Regions from separate parts of the Salipaludibacillus sp. HK11 genome, predicted to be linked through region 1. Evidence: riboswitches for the same ligand, from Rfam matches in the RefSeq annotation. Region 1 holds a riboswitch; the other holds the start of a gene.
The links. A riboswitch is a leader RNA that binds a small molecule or an ion and turns the genes downstream of it on or off. The one in region 1 is predicted to bind cyclic di-GMP.
Positions count from the first base shown of each region.

Region 2: it holds a riboswitch for cyclic di-GMP, as region 1 does, so the genes downstream of both, sda (sporulation histidine kinase inhibitor Sda) here and ACM26V_RS05015 (anti-repressor SinI family protein) in region 1, are expected to answer to the same signal.

Region 1 is NZ_CP181045.1:955,988-960,839, forward strand. Features, by position in the region: gene ACM26V_RS04995 (AAA family ATPase) at 1-419, shown strand, start outside; gene ACM26V_RS05000 (GNAT family N-acetyltransferase) at 575-1,105, opposite strand; gene ACM26V_RS05005 (helix-turn-helix domain-containing protein) at 1,253-1,480, opposite strand; gene ACM26V_RS05010 (DUF2975 domain-containing protein) at 1,492-1,968, opposite strand; cyclic di-GMP riboswitch class I at 2,777-2,862, shown strand; gene ACM26V_RS05015 (anti-repressor SinI family protein) at 2,878-3,009, shown strand; gene ACM26V_RS05020 (MarR family winged helix-turn-helix transcriptional regulator) at 3,533-4,018, shown strand; gene ACM26V_RS05025 (MFS transporter) at 4,011-4,852, shown strand, end outside.
Region 2 is NZ_CP181045.1:1,116,847-1,121,698, reverse strand. Features, by position in the region: gene ACM26V_RS05690 (S1 family peptidase) at 1-637, opposite strand, end outside; gene ACM26V_RS05685 (DUF4190 domain-containing protein) at 1,009-1,308, shown strand; gene rlmN (23S rRNA (adenine(2503)-C(2))-methyltransferase RlmN) at 1,359-2,441, opposite strand; gene sda (sporulation histidine kinase inhibitor Sda) at 2,730-2,885, opposite strand; cyclic di-GMP riboswitch class II at 2,893-2,976, opposite strand; gene ACM26V_RS05670 (aldo/keto reductase) at 3,573-4,490, opposite strand; gene ACM26V_RS05665 (3'-5' exonuclease) at 4,759-4,852, shown strand, end outside.

The sequences.
Region 1 (4,852 bases):
GCTTGTCTAACGGGCAATACTATCTCGTTCGCAGTGATCGTCTCGAGAAACGAGGTAGGCAGAGTGGGCTTGGACTGGATGTGCTTGATAACTATACTGGACAAATGCGTGATGTTAAAACGTTATCGGGTGGAGAGAAATTTAATGCTTCATTATGTTTGGCGCTCGGGATGGCGGATGTGATTCAAGCGTATGAGGGAGGCATTTCGATCGAAACGATGTTTATTGATGAGGGCTTTGGTTCGCTTGATGAAGAGTCGCTGCAAAAAGCGATCGATACACTCGTTGATCTTCAGCAGTCTGGTCGAATGATCGGGGTAATTTCGCACGTGCAGGAAATGAAGCAGGTGATCCCAGCGACGCTAGAAGTGAGGAAGTCGAAAGAAGGGCACAGTGAGACGAAGTTTGTGTTGAGGTAAATAAAACTTCAATGACTCCACTTTGTCATTTCTTCCTATTGGTAGATCTCTCTATACTCGACAGCGAAAGGTGAAAGTGATCGAAGTTTCGTTTTATTGTATATAGCTTCAAAAAGTAGGGATGCCTCTATTTCAGTGAAATAGAGGCAGTTCAATTAATCAGTGTTTAGTTTGGAATACATGTTAAGATCAATAAATTTCCCATGGATTTTTTCAGCCTGTCTTAGTGTCCCTTCAAATGTGAAATTTAGTTTTCTTAGGACCTTTATTGAATTTATATTCCCAGGCTCTATTTTCGCTTCGATTCTATTCATCTCTATTGTTTCAAATCCATAGTTAAGGAGACTAGAGATAGCTTCTGGTGCATAGCCTTTCCCCCATGATTGTTTGGCAATATCGTATCCAATTTCTGCTTTAGCATTTTCAAAATCGAAATAATTAAAGCCACAAGATCCGATAATTTCATTAGATGTTAATTCAATGATTGAAAAACGTATCGCTTTATTTTCTTTAGAGAGTGCATTAATGTAATGAATCATTTCAGTTGCCTGACCTTCATTACTAAAATTAGATATGTTCATGAACTTCGTAATATCAGGATCAGACCATATTTTGAATAAACTAGCAGAATCAGCGGGTACCATTTTTCTTAAATACAATCTTTCTGTAAATAAACTTGTAATCAATAATTCTCCCTCCATTATAGTTTTATATTGGGATAAAATATTGATATCTGCGCATGATTCATTCCCTTCAATTTCCAGATTTAGGTTAATTGTATCGCATCCAGAAAAATGAGTAAATAACTAAAGGGAAGATTCTCTCATTTCTACCTAGTTTTTAAGACCCTCATCTTCGTCGCTTCTGAATTCTAGGATGTCTCCAGGTTGACAATCCAGAGACTTACAAATAGCTTCTAACGTTGATAGTCGAATCGCTTTTGCCTTTCCATTTTTCAAAATAGAAAGGTTTGCCATTGTTATGCCAACACTTTCAGATAGTTTCGTTACACTCATTTTTCTTTTCGCTAACATGACATCAATATTGATGATAATAGCCATTATTTTTCACCTCATACTGTTAAATCATTTTCTGATTTAATAGTTATCGCATTCTCTAACAATCGCTGGAGAACCGCCGTAAAGACTGCAATCACAACAGAAGCAAAAGTAATTGTCATTCCTATAATTGCTATTCCAGGGTGGAGAGCATTTTGTAAAAGAAGAAATAAACTACCTAAGACATATAAGATACTAATTACAATCGCGCAGTATTTTATATTCATTAAGCCCTTTACAGACAATTCCGAAAATGTAGCGTTATTTTTTATGCAGTCCAAAAGTTTTAAAGCCTGATACAAAGCAAAGAAAAACGGGATGGAGGTTACATATAAACCAATTAAGACGGGATATTGCAAATAAGCAAACTCTGGTGCTGCTTCAGTCGAAACACTTGCGATCCAAGGCAACCAAAATATACACAAGGAAAGTATCGTGATTCCAATTAAAATAACTGCAATTTTCAAAAACAATGTAGATCCAGGTTTCATTAAAATCACCTCACTTATTTATTTAATTTAAATTATACATTAAATTTATCGTTTCACAATAAAAAAACATCCTTTATCAGTAAAAATGTTTTCGTAGCACTCGGAAGATTACTTCTTCGGTAGAGATATTCACCTGTAGAACAAGGATCGAGTGTCACTATGAAAAGCGGCAATTTTGTACTTCATTGTGAGAAGAATCTTCGCATGAATGTCTCAGTTAGTCTGTCTGTGAATTCTATTTCAATTTTACTAGTTAAGAAATATCTAAGATTTTTTATCAAGTTCTTATTTTTTGAATTTTATGTTAAATTAAATATTGTGTGATATAATTTAAGGGAATTAGCGAAGAGGCTAGCTATTTGGCTCTACCTAATGAATATTAGTTAGTTGAAGGTGAAAATGTGATTAAATATAAATGTGAGAAAACATCTTCTTTATTTTTAAAAAAATGCATATACTGAAGGAGGTTTAATTCCTACTTTTTCTGTGATTTTTTCATTGTCACTTTCTTGTATCCTTTTTCTGCGTAAATCATTTTTTATGAACGTATTGACTGTTTCATTTTAGACTTAGTATTTTAGAAGTTGATAAGGTTGATAGTAGTTGCTGCTTTTAAACAATAAGCTCAGCATTGTTGATCTGTAGCTGAATAGTATTTAATGAAATAATTATGTCATTAGCTCAAAATAATAAGAATATGTCGGTCTAAAAGGGTCAATTAACTGTGAACCTTTGTTTTTTGATTCGATAAGTTGTTGTTTATTATGAGCCAAAGAGATGCTTATTTCAATGATAATAGAACCAAAAATAAAGATAAAGGCAAACTAATCGAAAGTTTAGGACGCAAAGCCACAGGTCTAAGGTTGAATGACTATGATTGCTGTGGTTGCCTCAATAACAGGGGGATAAATGATGCTAAGCTCTATTAATGATTCAGTTGAAAAACTAGATAATGAGTGGGTTGAACTGATCCAAAAGGCATATGATATGGGAATTCCTATAGAGAAAATTCGGGAATTCTTATCAAAAAAGGCGGTATAGCTAGTTTTGTTTTATTATTGTTGTAAGCGTTATAAATGACTGAAAATTTAAAATAATTAAGTTGATATTTTTCATTATAATGAAACACTCTCTAGGTGATATTTATTTTGAAATTGATGGAGAGATATAGTATTCTAATGTCTGGTCCACCAGTCTGTTAATATTTAGCGGATTGGGGATCAGGCATTTTATTTAGACGAAAGGTCTAACGATGCTATCTTGCTGGTAAAAATTCTTATCAAGTATATATATGAAATGAGACTTTCTCAAAATTATCATTGGAGATAGTCTTTTTTATTTTCGGGTTACTAGGAAACTTTTCCGGAAAGCAAACTTGATTTGCAAAGATAATGTAGAAGATTAGGCATCTTGTGCTGTATGAAAGAAAGAGCGAAAAAGATACAACAGAAGAAGCGCCGTATTATGCATGATAAATGAATACCGACTTAACATAAAAGCAAAATACTTGCATAAACAAGTATTTTGCCTGTACGATAGTAAAAGTGATTAAGGAGATGGTCCAGTGTCTGAATATAGGTTAGAAGATTCGCTAGGTTTTCTTGTTGCTAATGCTGGTCGATCTCTATCAACTAGTGTGCAACGAGTATTTTCCGAACATGGGTTCAATGTAACTACCGAACATTGGACGATATTAGTTCAGTTATGGAATCAAGATGGGCTTAGCCAACTTGAACTTGCAGAACGAACAGGCAAAGATCAAGCGAGTGTGTCCCGACTTATTCAAAATATGTTAAATCGAGAACTTATTTATAGAAGGAAAGATCCTGTTGATGCGCGTTGTAAAAGAATTTACTTAACGGAGATAGGAAAAGAACAACAAGAGAAACTAATGGAGCTTGTTACTATAACATTAATTAAGGCGACAGAAGGAATTGCGGAAGAAGATGTTGCTACAACAAAGCGTGTTCTTAAAAAAATTGCATCCAAAAATGTAACAACGAGTTGGATTTATGAAGAAACAGGTAGAAAGTTGGGGTTAGATGAATAAAATTCTATTAAAAATGGCGATTCTTTCTGTTTCGCTATTAACTGTAATGGCGGGAGCCGCAATATCTCCTGCACTTGGTGACATTGCCCTTGCTTTTCCGGATGTAAGTGAAACATCAATAAAATTAATATTAACGATACCTTCTGTGATGATAATTCCTTTCATATTTGTTTCTAGTCATTTAACAAGACGCTTTTCAAAGAAACATATTCTCTTTGTCGGAATGTTATTTTACTTAATTGGTGGATTAGGAGGGGGCTTGGTATCAAGTATAGAACTTCTGCTACTCTGTCGCGCATTATTAGGAGTAGGTGTTGGATTGCTGATGCCAATATCGACGGCACTTGTCGCTGATTTTTTTGATGGAGAAGAGAGAACTGCAACTATGGGGCAAGTAAGTGCTGCTAATAATCTAGGTGGCGTTGTACTGTTTCTAATGTCAGGTTTTTTAGCTGCGGTGAGTTGGAGGATGGCATTCAGCGTTTATAGTCTAGTTATTGTTGCAGCAATTGTTGTGTTATTATATTTACCGACTACGAGGCCTGAGAAGAAAGTGCCAGGTATGACGGTCGCACCATTACCCAAAAAACTATACGCTTATGGAGCTGCGATGTTCTTTATCGTTCTAGCATTTTATTCGGTTCCTACGAACATGGCTTTATATATCCAAGAAGAAGGAATTGGCAACTCACAAAGTTCAGGAGCTGTTATATCGATAGCAACAGCAGCAGGATTTTTTGCTGGATTACTATTAGGTAGAGTTAAACGATTATTTCAAACTTATTTTATCGCATTCCAATTATTACTAATGGGTACCGGTTTTTTCATCGTTGC
Region 2 (4,852 bases), 160 kb from region 1:
TAGCAAGTCCTACTTTTGTCCTTGAACCCTCATGTTCCACTCTTGTTGTAGCATAAACGACTCCAACGACATATCCTTGATCATTAATAACGGGACTTCCACTACTACCTTGATAGATAGGTGCATCGAGCATAATAACAGGCTGGGCTCTGCTTTGGAATGTAGTTGTGCCAATTAGATTACCTTCGTTTGCAATATAATTAAAGAAAAGTGGATTACCAATAACATAAACTGGTGAACCTACTTCCCAATTTTCTTCAAACTCTAATACTGGTGGAGAATAATCGCCGGGGTCAATCTTAAGAATTGCAATATCCGACTCTTCATTTTTTTCTACGACATTCGTAAGAAAACTTTCACCATCTTCAAATGTCACTACAGGTTGTGGGTCATTACTTACAACATGTTCATTCGTCATAATATGTCCATCTTCTGAAATGTAAAAGCCAGTTCCTTTGCTATTACCTGCTCTCACAACCACAATGGATTCTTTGTAGAGTTGAACGTCTTCATTATTAGACAATTCCTGCGATGTAGCAATGAAGTCTATAGCAGGGAGGTTAAAGAGCTTTGGCCATATCGCAAATACGTTGCTTAGTAACGCAACAATCAGTAACGAAGCTATGAAAATTTTCATTCCTTTTCTTTTTATCTTTGGTTGTGATACTCTCTCTTCGGATTCTCCCTCTGGATTAAAAAATTCTTCTTTTGTGTAATATCTTTCACCATCAAAAAATAAATCTTCTTCTTTTTCTACTAAAGTTTTCTTTTCGGGTTTATCATTTCTATTATTATATTCATGCTGATCATCTGTAATCGTTTTCCCCTCCCATTCAACACACCGGCCGCCATTCTTCTCAAATATCTTATCATATAATGAGCGAGATGACAGTGTCGTGAAATAATATAAAATATTAAATCTTTCAGCTTCTATTTTAATAACAATTGTTACCTAATAAGTTTCCATGTAAAATAGAACGATATAATATAAAGAAATGAGGAGTTTTAATGGAAAATCAAAACCAAGATAACTTTCAGGAAAAGAATGCCTCTCAATACAACTACAATGTTAAAGCAATTATTTCCGGTGTTACTGGAGCTCTTTCAGTAATATTCTTTTTTTTAATACTACCAGTAGGTATGTTTCTCGGTTTTTTTAGCGTTTTATTTGGTATTATCGCATTATTTGAAATAAAAACAACAAAACAACACGGGAAACTAATCGCTGTACTGGGCTTTATTGGAGGCGCAATCACAGTAGCTCTGCCATTTCTCGTAATCTTTTTTGCAATTATTACAGGTTATTAAGTATTAGAAATAAGACCTCGCAAGAACTGCGAGGTCTTAAGTGAACGGATTTAAACGTTAGATTTCGCTTTTGCTTTATCCTTTTGCATTTGTTTACTCCTTAACTGACCACAGGCAGCATCGATGTCAGACCCTTGTTCATGACGCACGCCACATTGAACACCATTTTTCATGAGAATATCAAAAAATGTCAGAATGGATCCTTTTTTACTTTGCTTGTACTGAATATACTCATCCACAGGGTTATATGGGATAAGATTAATATAAGTCAGCTTCTTTTTGTCCTTGACTAATTCTACCAGCTCTCTAGCATGCTCTGGATTATCATTAACACCATCAAGCAGAATATATTCAAAAGTGATTCTTCGGTTTGTGTTTTCTAGGTAATAATCAACAGCTTCCATTAATTTTTCGATGGGCTGTGCTTTATTTACCTTCATTATGCGGGTACGGAGTTCATTGTTTGGAGCGTGAAGTGAAACGGCCAAGTTAACTTGAAGCTTCTCATCAGCAAATTGATATATTTTCTTAATAATACCACTCGTTGAAACGGTAATATGTCTCGCTCCTATCGCTAATCCTCTATCACTGTTAATAACTCGGAAGAAGTTCATCATGTGTGTATAATTATCAAACGGCTCTCCAATACCCATGACAACAATATGACTAACTCGTTCGTCTTTGTCCGTTTCATCCATGCTATGCTGTACATTCATTACCTGCTGGACAATTTCTCCACTCGTTAAATCACGATCCTTAGAAAGTAATCCACTTGCACAAAAACTACAGCCAATATTACAACCTACTTGTGTCGTTACACAAACGGAATTTCCATAGGCAAATCTCATTAATACCGTTTCAATTAAATTTCCATCACTTAACTTAAATAGAAACTTTTCCGTTCCATCACTTGATACTTGTTTAGAGTGTAATTCCAATGTTTTCATTTCAAAATGATCTTCTAACAGTTTAATACAGTCTTTTTTTAAATTTGTCATTTCAGCGAAAGTTTTCACCCTTTTAACATATAGCCAGTCCCATACTTGAGTCGCTCGGAAAGGTTTATGCCCACGCTCTTCAAACCATGTTTTTAATTGGTCAAACGTTAACCCGTAAATTGATTCTGTCTTCATTCTTGTACCCTCATTTCAAATCTTGATCAATAAAATGTATTATTAGTGTCATTTACATCGATATCTTCATGCCATCAGACATTATCTCAAGTTTTGCTGAAAAACTCAAGTTTACTGATTTTTTCCCTTATTTTTGTTATTTGATTAAAAAATATCAACTGCTTCTTTACTCCTAATTAAGCTTTACTTACTTGAAAAATTAACAACATCAAATCTTATGTTTTTATTTTTCTGATGCAAAAAAGGCAATTCACTATTAACAGTGAGATCGCCTCTTTTGTAAAAGAATCAAGAAAAAGAATATCTTTCTTTACTAATGCCCCTCTTATCCAATTCTGCTTCTAATATTTTAATGAAGTCTAAATCGAGCTCAAGTTCCTTAGCACTGTGATAAATTTCTATCAGCTGATTATCCTGCAAAGTATTAATCGTAGAAGACATCATACAACCCCCCTGCTAAGGTCGGTTGCACTACCTGCTCCAAACTATTCAAGTGCCCAAGTACAAATAGTTTTTCATAGCTCCCTTATTTATTTTGTGTTAGATTGAAACCTATTGAACATAAATTCGCTATTTAATAGAACATTATCTTTAATTATCATTATAACATATTTATACCTAATTAACAGAATGCATGTTCTCTTTTGGTGAAAACAGTGCGAAAGTTTGGTTATTAAGAACCTCACTAAATAAATTTACGATGATTATTATTAATTCCATTACTTAAATCCCATAAACAGTTATGATTAATTAAAATTTCTTTCCAGAATGATTTAAGTAAGCTATTATCTTCATTAATAAATTATTATTATTGCCTTTGCAGACCCCAGAGTTTTTCCAGTAATTAAAACTTTCTTAATTCACTAATCCCCCCTCCATGAACCTCCTTTAACACTTATTCGCCACAAAAATTTTAATTCCTTTACAATTATACAAATAAATTACAAAATACCTATATTTTTTTATCAAAATTCAAAAGTGTTATTTAAAATGTAAAATAAAACTGGCCAATAACCTTAAATATCATTAATAAAAATAAATGGAAAGGGAATTTACCCATTCCATTCATCGAAAACAAAACACAAAACATTTAATCAAAAAACAAATGATTACAGATTATTTATACAAGATTTATGGCAATTTATTCCCTGCAGCCAAATATAGTTCGTACCACTCTTGTCTAGTTAATTTGACGTCTACAGCTTTAGATATATCTTGAATGCGGGTTGGATTCATTGAACCTATTACCGGTTGAATAGTAGCAGGATGTCGCAAAATCCATGCAATTGCAATAGCTGAATCAGTCACACCTTTTTCAGCAGCAATTTCCTGAAGTTTTTTATTTACTTCAGGAAAATCTTTATTCCCGACAAAGGCACCTTCAATCATACCGTGCTGAAATGGTGACCAAGCTTGGATCGTCATGTCATTTAACCTACTATATTCAAGAATATTACTGTCATGAACGATAGATGAATCGTTTTTCATATTAACATTGAATCCGGCATCGATCATCGGTGTATGTAGAAGGCTGAATTGAAGCTGATTAATGATCAAATCTTCTTTTATGTATTTTTTTAACAGTTCAACTTGCATTGGATTTTGGTTACTAACACCAAAGTGGCGAACTTTTCCTGATTGTTTCAATTTCGTAAATGCTTCAGCAATTTCTTCAGGCTCCATGAGTGAGTCTGGACGATGCAATAATAAAATGTCAATGTAATCTGTGTTTAATCGATTCAAACTACCTTCAACAGAAGTCAAAATGTGTTCTTTTGAGAAATCGAACGAACCTTTTCTTATTCCACATTTTGACTGGATAACCATTTTATCTCGAACTCCTGACTTCAAATCAACCGCGCCAGCAAAAACTCTTTCCGATTCTCCTCCTCCATAAATATCAGCGTGATCAAATAAATCAATTCCAGCTTCCATCGAAGAATGAATCACTTTAGCAGCTTCATTTTTAGAAAGTTTGTCCATTCGCATACAACCTAATGAAATTTTTCCAGTTTGTAAATTACTCGTACCTAATTTGATTTTTGTCAAAAAGACACCTCATTTCGTATATTGATTATATTTTAACACGACATCTCAAGAAACATAATCAAACTAGCTTAAAACAACATTTATTAGTTTGTAGTACCCAAGACCGTTTAAGTTTAAAATCCTTCTAATTGCATGCTTTTTTTAATCCTTAATCCTCTACCAATCTCATTATACTATCTTAATTGTATAACTCCCTCTTCCCTTCTCTTACAACTCCTGTTAATCTAGTAGAATCACAGAATAGAAAGTATCAGGAGGAAATCCATCCATGAATTTTGTATCGCTTGATTTTGAAACTGCTTCGCGCGAACGAGGAAGTGCTTGTGCGATTGGTCTCGTTCATGTAGTTAATGACGAGATTG